DNA from 2 places in the Acidovorax sp. SDU_ACID1 genome. Region 2 is predicted to be linked to the other one. Evidence: riboswitches for the same ligand, from Rfam matches in the RefSeq annotation. Region 2 holds a riboswitch; the other holds the start of a gene.
The links. Region 2 has a riboswitch for glycine ahead of gcvT (glycine cleavage system aminomethyltransferase GcvT). Riboswitches for the same ligand answer to the same signal wherever they lie in the genome.
Positions count from the first base shown of each region.

Region 1: another riboswitch for glycine. It lies ahead of AAG689_RS24385 (D-amino acid dehydrogenase); the one in region 2 lies ahead of gcvT (glycine cleavage system aminomethyltransferase GcvT).

Region 1 is NZ_CP152342.1:5,022,761-5,027,334, forward strand. Features, by position in the region: gene AAG689_RS24380 (FIST N-terminal domain-containing protein) at 1-668, shown strand, start outside; gene AAG689_RS24385 (D-amino acid dehydrogenase) at 744-2,054, opposite strand; glycine riboswitch at 2,144-2,254, opposite strand; gene AAG689_RS24390 (hypothetical protein) at 2,378-2,782, opposite strand; gene AAG689_RS24395 (helix-turn-helix domain-containing protein) at 2,973-3,725, opposite strand; gene AAG689_RS24400 (MFS transporter) at 3,848-4,574, shown strand, end outside.
Region 2 is NZ_CP152342.1:2,202,298-2,206,871, forward strand. Features, by position in the region: gene AAG689_RS10745 (TRAP transporter substrate-binding protein) at 1-788, shown strand, start outside; gene AAG689_RS10750 (hypothetical protein) at 814-1,047, opposite strand; partial or broken gene AAG689_RS10755 (TRAP transporter small permease) at 950-1,350, shown strand; gene AAG689_RS10760 (TRAP transporter large permease) at 1,347-2,624, shown strand; glycine riboswitch at 2,635-2,724, shown strand; glycine riboswitch at 2,740-2,856, shown strand; gene gcvT (glycine cleavage system aminomethyltransferase GcvT) at 2,881-4,020, shown strand; gene gcvH (glycine cleavage system protein GcvH) at 4,106-4,480, shown strand.

The sequences.
Region 1 (4,574 bases), 2.3 Mb from region 2:
TGGGCGTGGTCTCGCGCGTCACGCAGGGCTGCCAGCCCATCGGCGCGCAGGCCGCCATCACCGCCGCGCAGGACAACGTGGTGCTGGCGCTGGACGGCCGGCCCGCGCTCGACGTGTTGCTGGACACCCTGGGCGTGACGCTGGAGGGCGACCCTCAGCCCGCGCTGCATGCCGTGCGCGCCACGCTGGCCGGCCTGGTGGAGCCCGATGCACCGCATGCGCAGCGCACCGGCCATTTCGGCGCCGACGTGCGCGTGCGCCACATCGTGGGGCTGGATGCCACGCGCCGCGGCGTGGCCCTGGACGAGCGCGTGCAGGCAGGCATGCGGCTCGCGTTCTGCCAGCGCCATGTGGCCGCTGCGCGCGCCGACCTGGTGCGCATCTGCGCCGAGATCCGCGAGGAGCTGGCCCCTCAGCTGGAAGCCGTGCCCGCGCACGGCGCGGCGGCCGAGCCCGCGGGCGGGCGCCGCATTGCCGGCGCCGTCTACGTGAGCTGCTCGGGCCGGGGCGGACCGCATTTCGGCGGCCCGGGCGCCGAGCTGCAGATCGTGCGCCACGCGCTGGGCGACGTGCCGCTTACCGGCTTCTTCGCAGGCGGCGAGATCGCCGCGCACCGCCTGTACGGCTACACGGGGGTGCTCACCGTGTTCACGGGCGCTACCGCTTAGTTTCAAGCCTTTTTGGCCTCTGGCGCTTGCTGGTAAAGCGCTGCCAGCTATCAAAAAAGCAGCATTGCCTGGCAGTCAGGTGGTCAGCGCCGCTGGCCGCGTGGCGGCTGCGGACCGGGGCATGCCGCAGAAGGCGAAGTCCAGCTCCGGCACCAGCCCGCTCACGATGCGCGCGAGCGACTTGCCCGAGCCGCAGGCATGCGTCCAGCCCAGCGTGCCGTGGCCGGTGTTGAGGAACAGGTTGCCGTACTTCGTCCTGCCGATCAGCGGCACGTTGCTCGGCGTGGCCGGGCGCAGGCCGCTCCAGAACTGGGCCTGGCTCGCATCGCCCGCGCCGGGAAAGAGCTGCTCGACGCGGTGCACGATGGCCTCGCAGCGCACGGTGTTCAGCGCGCGTTCGTAGCCGTTCAGTTCGGCCGTGCCTGCGATGCGCAGGCGGTCGCCCTGTGCGCTGGTGTAGCGCGAGAAGACCAGCTTGTATTCGTCGTCCGTCAGGCTCACCTCATAGGCCGCGGCCGCATCGCGCACAGGCAGCGTCACCGAATAGCCCTTGGCCGGGTAGATGGGCAGGCGCAGGCCCAGCGGCTGCGCCAGCAGCGGGCTGAACGAGCCCAGCGCGAGCACGTAGGCGTCGCCCTGCACGCGCTCGTAGCGGCCGTTCTCGTCGGTGATCTCCACGTGGTCGATGGCGCCACCCGCCTGGTGCAGCGCGGTGATGTGGCAGCCCAGGCGGAACTGCACGCCCGCCGCCCGCGCCACGCGGGCCAGTTCGCGCGTGAAAAGGTTGGCGTCGCCCGACTCGTCCTCGGCCGTGTAGGTGGCGCCGGCCAGCAGCGGGCGGATGTGCGCGAGCGCGGGTTCGAGGCGCACCGCCTCGTCGGCGCTCACCACGCGGCGGTGGCAGCCCAGCGCGCGCATCTGCTCTGCGGGAGCCAGGGCTGCGTCGAACTCCTTGGCGCTGGTGTAGAAGTGCAGGATGCCCTGCGTGCGCTGGTCGTACTGCAGGCCCGTGTCCTCGCGCAGCTGCTGCAGCGTGCTGCGGCTGTAGCTGCCCAGGCTGACGATCTGCTCGATGTTGTGGCGTGTGCGCGCGGGCGTGCATTCGCGCAGGAACTGCAGGCCCCAGAGCCATTGGCGCATGTCGGCGCGCAGGCGAAAAAGCAGCGGTGCATCCTCCTTGCCCAGCCACTGCAGCACCTTGAGCGGCGCGCCGGGATTGGCCCAGGGCTCGGCATGGCTCACCGAGATCTGGCCGCCGTTGGCGAAACTGGTCTCTGCACCGGGCGCGGCCTGGCGGTCGATGACGGTCACCTCGTGGCCGAGTTGCTGGAGGAAATAGGCGGAAGTGGTGCCGACGACGCCGGCGCCGAGAACGATCACGCGCATGGTTTTACAAGCCTTTTTCAAGGTTTGCGCAGACCGGGCGCGCGCGAGCAGCTACTCTTTTGGGAGCGAGCGGGCGCCAGTGTCTGGCTGCCGCTCCCCCTGTCCTCGGTACCTGAGAGATTCACGCCGCGCGGTCCTCGCGCGGTGCTTGCTCCTTCGGTGCGCCCTGCATGGCAGGGCGGCTCTCCAGACGGCTGTGTTGGTGTGCAGTACGGAACCTGAGCGTGTATGGGAGTTTGCGCCTTCGGTGGAACGGCGCGCTGCCGTTCGCTCTCCTGCGGCGCGCATCGTACCAGCGAAAGCGCGCCGCGGGAACGGGGCCGTCAGCGGCGGTAGGGGTTGTCCGGCCGGCGGTCGTAGCGGTTGGGCACGCCGTCGCCGTCGCGGTCCCAGCCGCCGCGCGCGTAGTGCCACTGGTTGCCGCGCTGCTCCCAGTGCGGCTGGCGGTAGTGGTAGCCCTGGCGCACGCGCACCCATTGGCCGGGCACCCACACATGGCGGTTGCCGTGCCATTCCCAGTGGCCTTGCGACCACACCATGCCGCGGCGCGGCGGGGGCACGCGCTCGTAGCGCGGCGGAGGCGGAGGCAGCGGGTAGGTGGACTGCACCTGGTAATGGGGCATGCCGGACTGGATCACGACGGTCGCGTTCGTGGCGGCATGGGCGGCGCCCGCGGCCGCGAGCGTTAGTGCGGCCAGGCTGGCGGCGGTGAAGAGGGTGCGGGCCATGGTGTTCTCCTGGTGGGTGGCGATATGGCGGGAGCCGTGTCGTCTGGTGCCCATGGTGGGGTGCGCTGGTCAACGCTTGGAGGGCATTGGTGGCCGTTTGGCAAAGTGTTGTGAACAGGTGTGTCGGCGGCGGGAATTCAAGCCGAAAACGGCTCCAGCGCTTACCCGTAAAGCGCCAGTAGCTATCGATTCAGGAGTGGGTGCCGGGCGCCGCGCGGCGCATGGCGCCGAAGGCTTCGAACTCCCAGCTGCGCATGGCCAGCAGCAGCGTGTAGCCCTCGCGCTGGGCCTCGGGCAGGCGTTGGTCGGCCAGGTGCTGCTGCGCGAAGTCCTGCGCCACGCGCTGCATGCGCTCGATGAAGGCAGGGGCGAGCGCGCGGCTGATGGAGCCGTGCACCAGCAGCACGCCTTCGCCCGCGCCGTCGAAGCCGCCTGAGAAATAGTCCAGCAGCGCGTGGTCGCGGAAGTAGTGCATCACCGGCCCGTGCGGGCGCCAGCGGAAGGTCTTGGCCAGCTTGAGGCGGTAGCGGTTGAGGGGCTTGAGTTCGATGATGCCGATGCGGTCGAGCTGCACCAGGTAGCGGATGCCCTCGGCCTCGCTCAGCCGGTAGGCGGCCACGACCTGCTCCAGCGTCCACTGGCTCAGCACGCAGATCGCCATCAGCAGCAGCTTCTTGTCGGCCACCACGGCTTTTTCCTGCTCCAGCGTCAGCTCGGTAACGAGCGGCTGGCTGTCGGCCACGCGGCGGGCCAGGTCGGCGAAGTCCAGCCGCAGCGCGCGGCAGATGGCGTCGATGCGCGACAGCGGCATGTCGCCCCTGGCCAGCATGCGCTTGACGCTCGACTCGGCCATGCCGATGGCCTGCGCCAGGTCGGCATAGGTCATCTGGGCGGCCTTCAGTTCCTTTTTCAGCGCGGTGACGAGGTCGGCGGTGGTGCTCATGGCGGCAGAGTATCTGTTGGCGATACCGCCAGTGTGCCTGCGCCACACGTCGCGTGGCACCGCCGCCCGCTTGCGGGTTTGTGCGCACAATGCGCGGCACCTCTCCACCCTTCAGCCCGCGTATGAGTGAGCCACACCCCAACCAATTCGCCCTGCTGCGCCAGCGCCGCTTCGCACCGTTTTTCTGGACGCAGTTCGCCGGAGCGGCGAACGACAACCTGTTCAAGTTCGCGTTCACCGTGATGGTGACCTACCAGCTCAGCGTGTCGTGGATGCCCCCGGCGATGGCGGGCCTCGTGATCGGGGCGCTGTTCATCTTGCCGTTCCTGCTGTTCTCGGCCACCGCGGGGCAGCTCACCGACAAGTATGAGAAGACGCGCATCATCCGTTTCGTGAAGAACCTGGAGGTCGCCATCATGCTGGTGGCGGCCGCCGGCTTCATCGCGGGCAGCGCGGCCGTGCTGCTGGCCTGCGTGTTCCTCATGGGGCTGCATTCCACGCTGTTCGGGCCGGTGAAGTTCGCCTACCTGCCGCAGGCCCTGAGCGAGCGCGAGCTCACGGGCGGCAACGGCATGGTGGAGATGGGCACCTTCGTCGCCATCCTGCTGGGTAACGTGGCGGGCGGGCTGCTGGTAGCGCTGCCAGGCATCGGCCACACCTCGGTGGCGGCAGCCTGTGTGCTGCTGGCGCTGGCCGGGCGACTGGTGGCGCAGTTCATCCCGAGCGCGCCCGCCACCGACCCGGGCCTCACCGTCAACTGGAACCCGGTGAGCGAGACGTGGCGCAACCTGAAGCTGGCGCACGGCAACCCCGTCGTGTTCCGCTCGCTGCTCGGCATCTCGTGGATGT
Region 2 (4,574 bases):
TCTACAACGGGTCGCTGGGCGGCGAGCGCGAATCCATCGAGTCCGTGCAGCTCGGCACCCAGGAGCTGGCTTTCAGCTCCACCGGCCCCATCCCCAACTTCGTGCCCGAGACCAAGATCCTGGACGTGCCCTTCCTGTTCCGCGACAAGGCACATGCACGCGCCGTGCTCGACGGCCCGATCGGCCAGGACCTGCTGGCCAAGTTCGACGCCAAGGGCTTCAAGGCCCTGGCCTGGGCGGAAAACGGCTTCCGCCACATGACCAACAGCAAGCGCGACGTGAAGGGCCCCGAGGACCTCAAGGGCCTGAAGATGCGCACGATGGAAAACCCCGTGCACATCGCCGCGTACAAGGGCTTCGGCATCATCACCACGCCCATGGCCTTCCCCGAGGTGTTCACCGCCCTGCAGCAGGGCACGGTGGATGGGCAGGAGAACCCGCTGCCCGTCATCATTTCGGCCAAGTTCGACCAGGTGCAAAAGCACCTGTCGCTCACCGGCCACGTGTACTCGCCCTGCATCTTCGTGATGAACAAGGCAGTGTTCGACAAGCTCTCGGCCGCCGACAAGCAGGCCTTCCTCGAAGCCGCCAAGGAAGGCACCAAGGCCAACCGCGCCCGCGTGGACGAGGACGACGCCAAGGGCGTGGCCGACCTGCGCTCCAAGGGCATGACGGTGATCGACGACCTGGACAAGTCCAAGTTCGTGGCAGCCCTGGCCCCCGTGAACGCGCAGTTCGAGAAGGACTTCGGCAAGGCCAACCTCGACAAGATCCGCAACTACAAGTAAGCTCTTGCCGCTTCATTTTCGATAGCTATTCACGCCCGCCGGTATAGCGCCAGCGGGCTTTTTCTTTCATGAAAAACGCCTTTCTCACATTGGAACGCTGGAGCACGGGCATCGCCATGGCGGGCGCCTGCGCCATGCTGGCGATCGCCTCGGCGCTCGGCATGTTCCAGATCCTGATGCGCTTCGTCTTCGAGGAACCCGCCGAATGGACCGAGGTGCTGATCCGCTTCAGCCTCATCTGGATGGTGTTCCTCGCCATCCCCCTGGCCTTCCGCCAGGGCGCCATGGTCAGCGTGGACGTGCTCTACCGCTGGAGCCCGCCCGCCATCCGCCGCGCGCTCGACTGGGTGGTGTGCCTGGCTGCGCTCGCCCTCATCGGCGTGCTGATCTGGTGGGGTTGGGACTACGCCCAGCGCGGCGGCGTGCAGACCATGGCCGGGCTGGAGTCGGTGTCCATGTTCTGGGCGTATCTCGCCATTCCGGTGGGGGGCTGTTCTGCATTCCCGGCATCGTGGGCAACCTGCTCGACCCGCGCCGTGAAGAACTGGAGACCGCGCAATGACCGCCGTGATGATTTCGACCATGGTGCTGTGCTTCGCGCTCACCATTTCCGTGGCCGTGTCCATCGGCCTCGCGTCCATCCTGGGCATCCAGGCGGCCAATGCCAACATGCTGATCGCGGTGAAGGAAATGTTCACCTCGATCAACAAGTTCCCGCTGGCGGCCATCCCCTTCTTCATCCTGGCGGGCAACCTCATGGAGACCGGCGGCATCTCGCGCCGGCTCGTGGAGTTCGCCAAGAGCATCGTCGGCGGCGTGCAGGGCGGCCTGCCCATGACCTGCGTGCTCACCTGCATGATCTTCGCGGCCGTGTCGGGCTCGTCGGTGGCGACCACATTCGCCATCGGCGCCATCCTGATTCCCGCGCTCATCAAGCACGGCTATCCCACGAGCTACGCCGCCGCGCTGCAGGCCACCAGCGCCGAGCTGGGCGTGATCATCCCGCCGTCCATCCCCATGATCCTCTACGGCGTGAGCGCCGAGGTGTCGATCGGCGAGCTGTTCATCGCCGGCTTCGGCCCCGGCATCCTGATCAGCGGCGCGCTCATGCTGTTCGTGTGGGTGTATTGCAAGTGGAAGGGCTGGGGCAAGCATGACGGCGACGGCCGCATGCCCTTCGGCAAGGCCCTGCTGCAGGCCGGCTGGGCGCTGCTGATGCCCGTCATCATTCTGGGCGGCATCTACGGCGGCGTGTTCACGCCCACCGAGGCATCGGCCGTGGCCGTGTTCTATGCGCTGGTGGTCGGCATGCTGATCTACCGCGAAATCGGGGTGAAGGACCTCTACGCCATCCTGCGCAAGTCGGCCATCTCGTCGGCGGTGATCATGTTCATCATCGCCAACGCCGGGCTGTTCGCCTTCCTCATCACGCGCGCGGGCGTGCCCGACGCCATCGGCCGCTGGCTGCAGGAGGTGCTGCAAAGCCCCGCCCTGTTCCTGCTGGGCGTGAACGCGGCGCTGTTCGTGATCGGCATGTTCATCGAGACCAGCGCCGCCATCATCGTGCTCGCGCCCATCCTGGCGCCGGTGGCGATGCACTTCGGCATCGACCCGGTGCACTTCGGCCTGATCATGGTGGTGAACTTGGCCTTGGGCATGATCACCCCGCCCTTCGGCGTGAACCTGTTCGCGGCCTGCACGGTGGCACGCATCTCGCTGGACCGCATCATCAGCCACCTGCTGCCCTTCGTGGGCGTGATCCTGGCGTGCCTGATGGTCATCACCTACGTGCCGTCGATCTCGCTGTTCCTGCGCGACCTGGTGTACGCGCGCTAGCGGCTAGAATCACATCCCGCCAGGAGAGAGCTTCTCCAGGGAAGCCGCCGAAGGCGCAGGCAGCAGCCGAACGCTCAGGCAAAAGGACTGGCGACACGCCCGCAGGGATGCGGGCGTTTCCCTTGCTGGAGAGAGGCCGCAGCGCAGCATGCGGCCCACCGAAGGAGCAAGCCCCGCGACATGCCATGCAGGCGGGGTGAATCTCTCAGGTAAAGCGGACAGCGGGGCAAATCGGCGATCGAGAGATCGCTCCACCATTTGCCTTCGCCACTGCCATGTCCGACCTGCTCACCACCCCCTCAACGCCCTGCACATCGAACTGGGCGCCCGCATGGTGCCCTTCGCGGGCTATTCCATGCCCGTGCAGTACCCCTCCGGTCTGATGGCCGAGCACCACCACACGCGCACGGCGGCGGGCCTGTTCGACGTGTCGCACATGGGCCAGCTCCATTTGGTCGGCCCCGATGCCGCGGCCGCGTTCGAGACGCTGATGCCCGTGGACGTGGTCGATCTGCCCGTGGGCAAGCAGCGCTACGGGCTGCTGCTGAACGACGAGGGCGGCATCATCGACGACCTGATGTTCTTCAACCAGGGCAACGACACGCTGTTCGTGATCGTCAACGGCGCGTGCAAGGGCGGCGACATCGCCCACATCCAGGCGCGCATCGGCCAGCGCTGCGAAGTGCGACCGCTGCCCAACCAGGCCCTGCTCGCACTGCAGGGCCCGCAGGCCGCCACGGCGCTGGCGCGGCTTGCGCCCGGCGTGGAGCAGCTGGTGTTCATGACCGGCGGCCACTTCACCATCGCCGGCGCGCCCTGCTTCGTCACGCGCAGCGGCTACACGGGCGAGGACGGCTTCGAGATCTCCGTGCCCGCAGCCCAGGCCGAGGCCCTGGCGCGCGCGCTGCTCGCCCAGCCCGAAGTCAAGCCCATCGGCCTGGGCGCGCGCAACTCGCTGCGCCTGGAGGCCGGGCTGTGCCTGTACGGCAACGACATCGACACCACCACCACCCCGCCGGAGGCCGCGCTGAACTGGGCCATCCAGAAGGTGCGCCGCACGGGCGGCGCGCGCGCGGGCGGCTTTCCCGGCGCGGACAAGGTGCTGGCGCAGATCGACACCCCCGCCAGCCTCGCGAGGAAGCGCGTGGGCCTCATCGCGCTGGAGCGCGTGCCCGTGCGCGAGCACACCGAGCTGCAAAGCGAGGACGGCCAGCGCATCGGCGAGGTAACCAGCGGCCTGCTGGGCCCCACGGCCGACAAGCCCATCGCCCTGGCCTACGTGGCGCCCGCCTTCGCGGCCGTGGGCACGCGCGTGAACGCCATCGTGCGCGGCAAGGCCGTGCCGATGGAGGTGGCGGCCACCCCCTTCGTGCCGACGCGCTACTACCGCGGCTGACAAACGCGGCCGGCAAGCGCGGCTAAAGTGCGCGCTGGCCTTTCTCGAATCCCTCTTTTTCTTCCCACTTTCTTACGGAGCCCCCATGAGCATCCAGTTTTCCAAGGACCATGAATGGATCAACGCCGCCGACCCGGCAGCGGCCGTCGTCGGCATCACCGTCCACGCGCAGGATGCGCTGGGCGACGTGGTGTTCGTGGACCTGCCCGCCGTGGGCACCACCTTCGCGCAGGGCGACGTGGCCGGCGTGGTCGAGTCGGTGAAGGCCGCAGCCGACGTATACATGCCCGTGGCCGGCGAGATCGTCGAAGTCAACGAGGCCCTGCGCGCCGATCCGTCGCTGGCCAACAGCGACCCGCTGGGCGCAGGCTGGTTCTTCAAGGTGAAGCTGGCCGACGCCGGCCAACTCGCCGGCCTGATGGACGAAACGGCCTACACCGCCTTCGCCGCCAGCGCCTGAGCCCGCCACTTCAAAAACCATAGCTACTCGCGCTTCTCAATCAAGGGTTTCAGAGTAGAAAGCACCTGAAACCCTTGCATATCAAGCGCAAGCA